3 regions of the Shewanella sp. JNE2 genome follow, and region 3 is predicted to be linked to each of the others. Evidence: predicted binding sites of a transcription regulator. Region 3 holds the regulator's gene; each other region holds the start of a gene.
The links. The regulator LexA, encoded in region 3, represses DNA repair genes until DNA is damaged. The targets are predictions, from matches to a motif close to TACTGTATNNNNATACAGTA.
Positions count from the first base shown of each region.

Region 1: recG (ATP-dependent DNA helicase RecG) is a predicted target of LexA. The motif match lies at 1,802-1,821, and genes of this name have one in related genera.
Region 2: umuD (translesion error-prone DNA polymerase V autoproteolytic subunit) is a predicted target of LexA. The motif match lies at 1,779-1,798, and genes of this name have one in related genera.

Region 1 covers NZ_CP096169.1:319,114-323,404, reverse strand. Annotated here, with positions in the region: gene MZ182_RS01550 (OmpA family protein) at 1-761, shown strand, start outside; gene MZ182_RS01545 (MarC family NAAT transporter) at 878-1,591, opposite strand; gene recG (ATP-dependent DNA helicase RecG) at 1,838-3,913, shown strand; gene MZ182_RS01535 (DUF3014 domain-containing protein) at 4,096-4,291, shown strand, end outside.
Region 2 covers NZ_CP096169.1:3,408,034-3,412,324, forward strand. Annotated here, with positions in the region: gene MZ182_RS15260 (hypothetical protein) at 1-65, opposite strand, end outside; gene MZ182_RS15265 (3'-5' exonuclease) at 279-1,184, opposite strand; gene umuD (translesion error-prone DNA polymerase V autoproteolytic subunit) at 1,825-2,274, shown strand; gene umuC (translesion error-prone DNA polymerase V subunit UmuC) at 2,282-3,550, shown strand; gene MZ182_RS15280 (mechanosensitive ion channel family protein) at 3,559-4,291, opposite strand, start outside.
Region 3 covers NZ_CP096169.1:156,157-160,447, forward strand. Annotated here, with positions in the region: gene coxB (cytochrome c oxidase subunit II) at 1-789, opposite strand, end outside; partial or broken gene MZ182_RS00690 (cell division inhibitor SulA) at 1,185-1,696, opposite strand; gene lexA (transcriptional repressor LexA) at 1,693-2,313, opposite strand; gene plsB (glycerol-3-phosphate 1-O-acyltransferase PlsB) at 2,663-4,291, shown strand, end outside.

The DNA of each region.
Region 1 (4,291 bases), 160 kb from region 3:
TGACCGGAAGCGATTACCAAACCAAGCCACTAGCTGCCAAGCTCACCCAAATCAGTTATCGCATGCCAGAGAGCTATTCTCTATTTGAAATCAACAGCAATTATGCCGCAGCGGCACAAAAACTGGCCGCAGAACGAATATTCCATTGTAAAGGTACCGCCTGTGGTGACGATGACAGCCTGATAAAAGCCATGGGCTTATTTAAAGATGATCAAGATGATGAGGGGCAAGAGTACCAGCTGTTTCAACTCAGCCATCCGCAGGGCGATGTATATTTCGATATCTATTCACAGGGATATTCCAATGGTACACCGACTGACACTACTGTTAGAGTAATGGAACTCTCGGCACTGAAGGATGATCGGGTGGCGATTAATCTCGATGCGTTAACCGATGCTATCTCGCAAACAGGTAAGGCGACGTTGGAGGGCTTGCTGTTCGATTACGACAGTGAGCGCATGCTGCCCGAGTCCAAGCCAGTATTAGAGGTGCTAGCAACTTATCTTAAGCAAAATCCTGCTCTGAGTTTTTATGTGGTCGGTCATACCGATGATAAGGGCGAGCGGAGTTACAATCAAAGCCTGTCAGAACGCCGTGCTGCTGCCGTGATTAAACAACTGAATGAAACGTTTAACATTCCATCCGTCCAATTAACAGCCCATGGCAACGGTGAATACAGCCCAGTCGCGAGTAATGCTAACGACACGGGGCAGCGTTTGAATCGCCGAGTCGAGCTGGTGCTTAGATCTGACAAAAAATAGTCAATAACCTGAACTAGTGTAAGCAAAGTTGAGCTAATGGCTCTCCCCGTGATCGGAGCTTTCGAATAAGAGAAACTCCATCACTCAGGAGAGTAAGGCGGCTGCTATAGCAGATCTCAAATAGCAAGTGGCTGGGGAGAAATTAATGACGTAGGGCTATCTCCCATTTCAAGTGCTGTCTTTTGGATTAGTGGCGTATGGAAAACCGGATCCTGTGCCACTTCTTTTATGCCGTTAATACAAAATTGCATTCCCATACACACCAATAGAAACCCCATAATCCGCGTCATAGCATCAATACCCGTAGCACCGAGGATTTTACAAACGGGATCTGCCAGCTTAAGTACGCCCCAACTGATCAGGCTCATCAAAGCAAAAGCCGTCACCATAGCGCTATAAATCGTAAAACGGCTGTATTCATCGGGCAGCTCAGCAATTTGGGCTGCACCACTAATCACCAACGCCATAGTGCCAGGCCCACACATACTTGGCATCGTCAGCGGCACAAAAGCAATACTTTCATTAATATCGACATTATTAGCCTGTGCTGGCGTAGGAAATAGCATTCTAAAACCAATAAAGCCGATAATCAGCCCACCCGCTAATCGTAAACCAGGGATTGAAATACCAAATAGCTCTAAGATTGAAGAGCCAATAAAAAAGCAAACACAAAGAGTGCAAAATAGGTAGATAGCAGCCAAGTTAACCTGATGCCGAACATGTTCGCGAGACATCCCCTTACTCAGCCCCAAAAGTAGAGTGGCCGTAGTAGGCGGATTAACCATCGGTAATAATGCTAATAAAGCAAGAACCACGACTTGGAAATACATCCTGCACCTCGTATGAGAAATGATAAATAAAACTTATCTAACCAAGACTAATTTTATGTGTAACAGATGAAAACTCAAAATATCTGTATTTTTATGTATCGATACAAAACAAAGCGGTTAGGCAACCAATTTAAAAGAGCATAACCTTTACCCTCCTGCACTTTTATCGCGTTACGTCCTAAGATTGCCTTACGCTTATTCTCTGTTAATATATGTATAAATTCACAGTGATTGAGTGCTAACGACTTGCAGCAATTGGATCTTGTTCCGATCACCGACCTCAAAGGCGTCGCCAAAAAGGTCGCGGAGAAACTCGCAAAGCTCGGCATCACAACAGTACAAGATCTGCTGTTTCACTTACCCCTGCGCTACGAAGACAGAACCCAAATCTATCCGATTGCCGCCCTCAGCCCTGGTAGTTACGGCACGATAGAAGCAGAAATCCAATCGACACAAATCATCCAAGGCCGCAAGCGCATGCTGGTCTGCAATGTGCGCGACGATACGGGCAGCTTAAGCCTGCGCTTCTTTAACTTTTCCGTTGCTCAGCGTAATGCCATGCAAAATGGTTTGATGATCCGCGCCTATGGTGAAGTGCGCCGTGGTAGTCATCAAGCTGAGATAGTGCATCCAGAATATAAAGTGGTGTATCCCGGTGAAGATGTTCACCTGAGTGATACCCTAACGCCGATTTATCCCACAACTGAAGGCTTAAAACAGGCGAGTTGGCTAAAGCTGACGGAGCAAGCCTTAGTATTGCTGAAAGAGGGTGGCTTAACTGAGCTGCTGCCACCGCAATTGCAACCTAACAACATCAGCCTTAAACAAGCACTGCAGACGTTACATCGCCCTCCTGCGGGGATCTCTCAGTTCGATTTAGAGCTAGGTCAACACCCTGCCCAGCAACGACTCGTGCAGGAAGAATTACTCGCCCATAATCTCAGCATGTTGCGCCTACGGCAGCGCAGTAATTTAGACGCTGCCGTCACCATGCAGGCCACGGGGCAGTTGCTCAATCCCTTCCTCGCAGCTCTGCCCTTTAAGCCGACTGGCGCCCAGCAAAGAGTCGTGGCTGATATAGGCAAAGATTTAGAAAAACCGCACCCTATGATGCGCTTAGTGCAAGGGGATGTTGGCTCAGGTAAAACCTTAGTCGCGGCGATGGCGGCATTGCAAGCGATTGAAAACGGGTATCAAGTTGCCATGATGGCGCCAACCGAGTTATTGGCCGAGCAGCATGCAACTAACTTTGCCGCTTGGTTTGAGCCACTCGGGCTTAAAGTCGGTTGGCTTGCAGGGAAACTGAAAGGCAAGGCCAGAACCCAATCCCTTGCGGATATTGAATCTGGCGCAGCCCAGATGGTGATTGGCACCCATGCCATCTTCCAGCAGCATGTGGTCTTTAACAAACTCGCGTTAATTATTATCGATGAGCAGCACAGATTCGGCGTACACCAACGCTTAGGTCTGCGGGAAAAAGGCATGAGCCAAGGCTTTCATCCACATCAGTTAATCATGACGGCAACCCCCATTCCACGCACATTGGCGATGACGGCCTATGCGGATCTCGACACCTCCATTATTGATGAGCTCCCACCGGGGCGTACACCCGTCACCACAGTGGCAATTGCCGATTCCCGCCGTAACGAAGTGCTTGAACGGGTGCGCAACGCCGTCATCACCGACCAACGTCAAGCCTACTGGGTGTGTACACTGATTGAAGAATCCGAAGTGCTCGAATGCCAAGCCGCCGAAGACACGGCCGAAGAACTGCGTCTCGCACTGCCAGATCTCAATATCGGCCTAGTGCATGGCAGATTAAAAAGTGCCGAGAAACAGCAAATCATGGCCGACTTTAAGGCAGGCATGATTCATCTACTGGTAGCGACAACCGTGATTGAAGTCGGCGTCGACGTGCCCAATGCTAGCCTAATGATCATCGAAAACCCTGAACGTTTAGGTCTAGCACAACTGCATCAACTGCGCGGACGAGTCGGTCGAGGCGCCATCGCAAGCCATTGTGTGTTACTCTACAAGGCGCCGTTGAGCCATACCGCCACCCAACGACTGAGTGTACTCAGACAAAGCAATGATGGTTTCATCATAGCGCAGAAAGATTTAGAAATTCGTGGCCCGGGTGAAGTGCTTGGCACTAAACAGACGGGGCTCGCCGAGCTCAAAATTGCCGATCTGGTGCGCGATCAAGCTTTGATCCCACACATTCAGAAACTGGCAAATCATGTAATGACGCAGGCACCTGAAAAGGTCGATGCAATTATTTTACGTTGGCTCGGGCACAGACAGCACTATGTGCAGGCTTAATTAGATAGGAAGCGAATCGCTTCATAGTAAAATAAATCATGTATGTTCAGCTAGGTGCTATAGACAAGCGCATGGAAACTTGCACAATAAACCTGCGGCCCTCGAATAAGTCCGTTATTGCACTTTAATGTTAGCTGCATGTATTCACCACGTTACCTTGAAACTCAAGCTAAGGATGTAAAATGCAAGTTAATCAAGACGATAGAATAAACCCTCAAGAGACTTCTTCTAGCAGCAATCGCTTTGCTCTTTTTGCGATAGTGCTCGTCGTGCTACTTTCTGCCGGAGGATATTATTACTACAGCGGTGATTCAGACTCACCCAAACGCATCCCTAACGCGCCCATTGTATTACCTGAAACACCATCATCTGAACCTA
Region 2 (4,291 bases), 1.3 Mb from region 3:
AATTCAATGATGCGGGCAGAGACGAAGATTTCGCCCCAGTATTCAATGTAGGTGTCTTGGTACATGGAAAGATTCCTCTTGTTGGTTATATACCCTGCCTACTTGCAGCCGCAGCGGTGTTACCTGCATTCGCTCACCCCAATCACATAGAAGATCTATGCTCATGGGGACTCGCTCACTTGCCGCCTAGCTGCAACACCAAGTAGTTTGGGTATAACGTAAGTTCACTTTCCATTTTCCAGAGGTTTTCAAATATGCAAGGCTTACCTTGTGAAGAGCTACAAAGCTTTAAATCGATTGCGGGCATCTTTGTATTCATAGTGGGCATGCTCTGAGCCACGATGATACAAATCATCCAGGTAAGTTTGTTCCTGCGGCAACTCGTCTTCGCTGATTTCGCGCCACCAATGTTTGTTGGCACCTTTAACACCGTCATGCCAGCGGTAACCACGCTCTTTTAAATAGTCCTTTACGTCAAACGGCGCACCAAACGCACGAACTAACACAGTTCGCCTGTCTGCCTCAGACAACAAGTTTGCAACGGACTCAGGCAACAAATGAAACAACCAGGCCATCGCCAAACAATCAGTTGCAGCTCTGTGTCCTTCATAGAACCAACCTAAGCGAAGCAGTAGGTACTCAAGCTTTCGACTTTCAAAACCCAATGCTTTCCAATCTATGCCATTGGCTGAACAGGCCCAAGATAGATGGCCTAATGCGGCAAACCGCTTTTCAAAGAAAGGACGATCAAACTGTGCATTGTGTGCAACCACCAGCGGATCATCGGATAACCAACCCGCTACCAGTGAATCATCAATGTGCTGGCCTTGCACCATCTCATCGGTAATACCGGTTAACTCGGTAATCAGCTCAGGGATAGGCTTGCCGGGATCTTCATACAGGCTGATCACATCAACAATCGACACAATCCGCTTAGCCGAGGGGCTGTAAAGCACCTTAACCATTCCAAGCTCAATAATGGACTCATCATCGGCAGACAGTCCGGTTGTCTCTGTATCGAGCAGCACCATCGGCTGTTCATCACCGACCATAGGAGAAAGTTCAAGTGGCCAGGACTGCGGCTCACGCGTTAATGGAATACGCTCCAGCAATCTAAAATCTTCTGGTCTTTCTGGGATATCCGCGAGGCGCTCTATCGGAAATGGCGCAGGGGCTCTTGTCATTGATGGTTCCTCTTCAATTCTATTGTTCGCTTTGGGTTATTTCACTGTGTCACAGGTTGTACAAAATGCACCTTGGATACCTCAGCGTTTTTTTAATCTTTCTACTGGGTGAACCCATGTATGAAGGCTTTGACTAAGCCTTTCAGAAAGCCTTAGCTAAACCGTTTAGGTAACCCTTACCGATACCCTTTACGTATGGCTTAGCCAACCCCTTTTCAAACGGTTGCAAAAGGCTTGAACTGAGTTCGACTGAGCATTTTAATGGTGCTCCTAACTTCGCTTTAAGTCAGTAAATTCAATACGAAGCAGAATTTTACTAACTGTTTTTAAACCCTTTGCAAAGGGTTCAACAAGCCTTGTCTGACGGTTACTTGACCCATGCGTTAACCAGTAGCAGTAACAGGATCAGTAACAGAAACAAGAGCAGTAGGCAGAAGCAGTATTGTCCAAGCCTTGCAGGCTTTGACGAGGGCGAGCAATCCCCACATCAAGCTTTTCAACACAAAAAAATAAATCACCGACAACACAGCGTCTTACTCGAACAACTACAGTTTTACCTACAATTTTACTTGTAGAAATCAGCATAGCATTAGATACTGTATAAACAAACAGTATTAATTATGATTTTTCGAGGTTCGTCATGAGTGTCTCGCTGATAGGCCGTAGCGGCGCACTTGCCTTCATCAAAGCCAAGCGCCTTCGTATTCCATTGTTCATGGAACGTGTTTCTGCTGGTTTTCCCTCCCCAGCGCAGGATTATGTTGAGCAAACGCTCGACCTCAACGAGCTGTGCATCAAGCGACCGGCTGCAACGTTCTTTGTACGTGTTGAAGGTGATTCAATGATTGATGCCGGAATTCACCCAGATGATATTTTGGTGGTTGATCGCTCTGTCCAAGCCGAACACGGTGACATTGTCATCGCGGGAATCCATGGAGAACTCACGGTAAAGGAGCTTCAAATGAGGCCGTGCGTCATGCTGATCCCAAGAAACCAGGCGTATGAGCCCATTCATATTCCTGAAGGGACAGAGTTAGAGATATTTGGCGTGGTTACCAATGTGGTGCGAAACATGCGCCGCAAGTCGTGACTATCCCATGCCAGTATTTGCCTTGGTGGACTGCAACAACTTTTACGCCAGTTGTGAGAAGCTGTTTCGTCCTGATTTAAAAGATACGCCGGTTGTGGTGCTGTCCAATAACGACGGCTGCGTGGTTGCACGGTCACGTGAAGCTAAGTTACTCGGTATTAAAATGGGCGTACCCGTCTTTCAGATCAAATCTGAAATGCAGCGCCATGGCATTTTGGCATTCTCGTCCAATTACGCGCTGTACGCAGATTTGAGCAGTCGAGTGATGCGCACTTTGGAAGAGATGGCACCACGAGTAGAGGTTTACTCCATTGACGAAGCGTTTTTGGACTTAACCGGTATTGAGTCTGCCCTATCCCTTGTCGAGTTCGGACAACAAGTGCGAGAGCGGATAGGTCACTGGATTGGGATCACCGTCTGTGTAGGCATTGCACCGACTAAAACACTCGCCAAACTGGCAAACCATGCCGCCAAAAAGTATCCAGCCACTCAGGGGGTTGTAGATCTAACCAATCCAGATCGGCAGCGTCGATTGCTCGCATTAGTCCCAGTTGATGATGTTTGGGGCGTTGGTAGACGGCTTTCTAAGCGTTTAAATGATTTGGGCATCACCACAGCCTTAGACCTCGCCAATGCCTCTCCTAGAGCCATCAGAGAGCAGTTTTCGGTGGTTTTAGAGAGAACCGTCAGAGAGCTCAATGGTGAGTCGTGCATTGAACTTGAAGAGATCCCGCCAACTAAGAAACAAATCGTCTGTAGCCGTTCATTTGGCGTAAAAGTAACGCAATTCGAATTGTTACGTGAAGCCGTATGTGAATACGCAACCCGCGCCACTGAAAAGCTTCGCAAAGAACAGCAGCAAGCCAAAGTGCTGACCGTGTTTATACGTACCAGCCCCTTTAAGGACAACGAGCCGCAGTACAGCAACTCTGCATCGGGTGAGTTGCTGATCCCCAGTTGCGATACGCGGGATTTTATCGAGCTGGCCAATCACTTACTCAAGCGGATTTGGAAGGATGGTTTTCGTTATGCCAAAGCGGGCGTCATGCTGTCTGACTTTTACGATCCCGGCATGTTTCAACCAGGACTATTCGATGACATATCGACCCGCTCTAATAGCCAGCAGTTAATGTCTGTATTGGACACCATTAATCAAAGCGGTGCCGGAAAGGTTTTCTTTGCTGGACAAGGTACGAAGAAAGATTGGTCGATGAAGCGAGAGCATTTGTCTCCCGCCTATACAACACGCTGGGACCAGTTGCCGCGAGTGCGGTAATGCTCCCTTCATTTGCTGTTTGAGTTTTCGATAATGTGGAGCGTACGCTGAGGGAACGGAATAGTCAGACCAGCTGCTTCAATGGCTTCTTTTACCTGCTTATTCAAATCCCAATAAGCTGACCAATAGTTTTCATTGGTTGCCCATGCTCTCAACTGAATGTTTACTGCACTGTCGGCCATGGACGCAACCATTACCTGAGGCGGTGGTTCCGACATCAATCTTGATTCATTTTCTGCAACACCTTGCAATATTTTAAACGCGTCATCTATGGAGTCTGAATAGGAAATTCCCACAACAATATCCATCCGGCGTTTACCATTACGGGTGAAGTTTTTAATATTATTTCCCCACAAGACGCTATTCGGTGAGGCAATATACAAACCATCGATGGTTTCAAGCACTGTAGTGAATAAGTTTATCTCTTTAACTGTCCCTTGAGTTGAACCAAACTCAATAAAATCACCAGATTTAAACGGTCGAAGTATCAATAGCATGATTCCAGCCGCGATGTTGCTAAGCGTATCCTTAAGCGCAAGACCAACTGCTAGCCCTGCGGCACCAACTAGAGCGATAAGACTCGCGGTATTTACCCCAAAGATGTCTAAAATAAATACACCACCAATGACATAAACCGCGTAACTGGCTACGGTTGAAAATATTGGTATCAGGGTCGCGTCAACTTTATTCAACTTAGAGTTAGTGTCTTGAATCGCTTTGCGCACTGCTTTTGCAATAAGT
Region 3 (4,291 bases):
AGCTGTAGCGGCAGCGGTTTGTGCTGCTTGTTTTTGCTCGGTAATCCAAGCATCAAATTCTGCTTCTGGTAAGGCTTTTACGACTATGGGCATAAAGCCGTGATCTTTACCGCAAAGTTCAGCACACTGGCCGCGATAAATGCCTGGTTTATCGATACGTGTCCATGCTTCATTAATAAAACCAGGATTCGCATCTTTTTTCACCGCAAAGGCTGGAACCCACCATGAATGAATGACATCTTCTGATGTCATTAGGAAGCGGATTTTGCGATTTATTGGAACAACAAGCGGTTTATCGACTTCAAGGAGATAGTGCTCGCCTTTAGGTTCTGAACCATCAATTTGTGTTCTAGGTGTCGAGAGTATGCTGTAAAAATCAATATCTTGATCGAAGTAGCTGTAATGCCATTTCCACTGAGAACCAGTAACTTTGATGGTGATATCAGCATTGCTCGTATCTTCCATTGCGATTAAGGTTTTGGTTGCAGGTATGGCCATTAGGATCAGGATAATAAATGGCAATATGGTCCAAGCAATTTCAACTTTGGTACTTTCATGGAAATGGGCGGCAACTGCGCCTTTGGATTTTCTGTGGTTTATCATGGCATAAATCATTACGCCAAAAACCACGAGGCCAATAGCACAGCAGATATACAAGATAGTCATATGCAAGTGATAAACCTTGCCACTTATCTCGGTTACACCAGTGGTCATATTGAACCGCGAATCCGCTGCGTTCAACGGTGGTGCGAATAACACCACGAGTAAACAATACAACAATTGCTTCACAAGACTTCTCCTCTGCTAATTGCAAATTGCAACTACAAAGAAGAGTCACACAGTAAGTCTCAACTCTATGCAAACTCTTCAGTTCCCAAAAAAGCGTTTTTGACTTCAATGTGCGTTGATGGCTTACTTTTGTACTGTTACTGCTGTTAATTCGCCACGCTGGCACATACTACTGAAAAAATCTGTCATTTTAATTATTGATGGAAAATTGGCTGGGATAACAGCTCGGTTTTTACCATCGCCAGTGATATAGAGTCACCAGCTTAATCAACCATACTTGCTGTTTAAATATTGATCAAGATCACTTATTTTTCTAATTGTCTGAAAAATTGCTAAAAAAAAGCCTCACATTCATATGTGAGGCGGCTTTCACGGCTAAAAAATCTTTTGTAAAACTAATGAACAGGGCTAAAAAAGTGGCTTGCTTAAAGTGTGTATGTTGCTCAAGGCGGACCTTATCCTGTAAGTGGTTATTTACTTCCTCTAATACAATACCCATCGCTCTGGCACTTTTTGCCACAATTTGTAAGCGTCGATTATCACGGGCATCGAGTGAGGTCGTCCAAGTAATGACTGCACTGGACGTACCACTTGTTAAGGCTTTCTCCATCGCCCATAGGGTTTCTACCTCATCTTTTGCATGAACGAGTAATATACGATCCATGCGCACACCTGCTGATGTGAGTAACTGTTTATAGCCAATACTTGGTGGATTGATGAGTACAACCCAACGCCCCTGTTGACTGAGTTGTGCGAGCTGCGTACTGAGCTGGATTAACTCAGTACGGCCTTGAGTCTGTGTAGGCACACAGCTGATCGGTGCATACTGCCAGTTTGCATCTGGCTCTCGAATGTTGTCGAGCCACAACCCCGGATGACGTGGGGCATTGCCTAATAGGTTACTCATAGCCAATCTCCATTACGGATCACACCAACAGCGAGTCCTTCAATTGTTAAACTTTGACAACTTAAATCCACTTTAATTGGTGAGTAGTCTTCATTTTCTGCGTATAGATAGACTAAGTTGCCTTTTTTTTCGAAGCGTTTAACCGTGACATCATCGTCGACTCTTGCAACAACTACTTGACCATTTCTCGCTTGTTGTACTTTATGTACCGCTAACAAATCACCTTCGAGAATGCCGATGTTTTTCATGCTGTCACCTTTTACTCGCAGTAAAAAATCGGCGGTAGGGTGGAACATACTTGGGTCAACTTGATAGTACTGTTCAACATGTTCTTGAGCCAAGATTGGCTCACCAGCGGCTACTTGGCCTATAAGTGGCAGGCCATATTCAACCACGACCTCTTCCTCTGCTGGGAGACGGATACCCCGAGAGGTACCAGGCATGATTTCGATACAGCCTTTTTTGGCGAGAGCTTTGAGGTGCTCCTCAGCAGCATTAGCACTTTTAAAGCCTAAACGAGTGGCAATTTCTGCTCGGGTGGGTGGCATTCCTGTATCGGCAATATTACGTTTAATTAGCTCTAAAATTTCAGCTTGGCGTGGCGTTAAGGGTCTCATGGCTGTTCCTGTTTTTCTATACAGTTACTGTTAGTATATACAGTATTGTTTGTAGTGCAAGTATTAACCATTTTTAGATCGTAAAGTGTTTTAAATCGGCAAATCTCAGTCTGATCTATTGGTTGAGTTTTTATGGAAGATAAGGCGTTTTATATTTTTCTGTTTAATTTTAAGTGTTTAATTTTTAAGAGTATTTATTTTATTCCGATGGGGTGCATATATTGTTTTATAGGCTTATAAAACGCCTGATGTTAGGGTGATTTAGGGATATATAGGAGAGAATTAGCGAATACTCCCCAGAGTCTGGTATTCTATTGGGCTAGTAAACGTACTTAATTGCATAAGAATAATGCCTAAACAAGACTCTCTTTGGTTGAAATCATTACGTTGGATCCAAAAACACTTAGTCCACACTATTGTGGTGCCTCAGGATCCTTTTGCCGATCTGAATCTGGATACCTCCAGACCACTTGCTTATGTCATGAAAACAGAATCGCTGAGTGACATTGCGGCACTGAGTGAAGTCACCGAAAAATTAGGCTTGCCAAGCCCCTACGAACCTTTAGTTGTTAACGGTGTTGTTGCGCCACGGGTTGTTTGCCTTCAAGGACGTAAACCTTTGTTTGGTGAACGTGCGGGTAACGAGCCATTCCTTGAGTGTTTTATGCGTCTCTTGGCTGTTCATAAGGAGCGCCCGGAGCTTGATATTCAGTTAGTGCCAGTGAGTCTTTATTGGGGACGTACTCCAGGTAAAGAAGACGATACGATGAAAGCGGCTGTGTTGGAGCGTGAAAATCCAACTTGGCTACGTAAGTGCTTCATGATTTTGTTTCTAGGCCGTCATAATTTTGTACAGTTTTCGAATGCAGTTTCACTGCGTTATATGGCAGATGAACACGGTACTGATATGGGGATAGCCCATAAATTAGCGCGTGTGGCACGGGTACATTTTCGCCGCCAACGTAAGGTGATGACGGGTCCTTTACTGCCAAATCGTCAGGCATTATTTGATTCGTTGCTCAAATCGGAGTCATTACGTAAGGCGATTCAAGAAGAGGCTGTGAGCAAAAAGATTTCTGAAACTCAAGCTCGTGAAACTGCAATAGAGTATCTTGATGAAATAGCGGCAAATTATTCAGATAGTTTAGTGCGCATTGCCGAGCGTTTTTTAACCTGGTTATGGAATAAGCTCTACAGTGGCATCAATATTAAAGGTGCCGAACATATTCGTCAGTTACACCACGATGGTCACGAAATTGTCTATGTGCCTTGTCATCGAAGTCATATGGATTATCTATTGCTATCCTACATTTTGTATTACCAAGGTATGGTTCCGCCGCATATTGCAGCAGGGATAAACCTGAACTTTTGGCCTGCGGGACCATTGTTCCGCCGTGGTGGCGCGTTCTTTATCCGTCGTAGTTTTAATGGTAATAAGCTTTATACCGCAGTCTTTCGTGAATATTTAGATCAACTGTTTGCCAAGGGCTATTCGGTGGAGTATTTCTCTGAGGGCGGTCGGTCTCGTACGGGGCGTTTGTTAGCGCCTAAAACGGGCATGATAGCAATGACAATGAACAGCGTGCTGCGCGGAATTGAGCGCCCAGTTACTTTGGTTCCCGTATATTTAGGTTATGACCATGTGATGGAAGTCGCCACGTATCACAAAGAGTTAAGTGGCAAGAAAAAACAAAAAGAATCCGTTTGGCAAGTTTTTGGAGCCATTCGAAAGTTAGGTAATTTTGGTCAAGGTTATGTGAACTTTGGAGAGCCGATTACCCTGCAAACTTTTTTAAACGAAATGGCACCTAACTGGCGCGCAGAGCTTGCCGATGATCCTGAACAAAAGCCAACTTGGTTAACTCCAGCGGTTAACGTGTTAGCAAATCGGGTGATGACACGTATTAATGATGCGGCAGCGGCCAGTTCCGTCACGCTTACCAGTTTAGCTTTATTGGCTTCTGAGCAAAATGCGCTT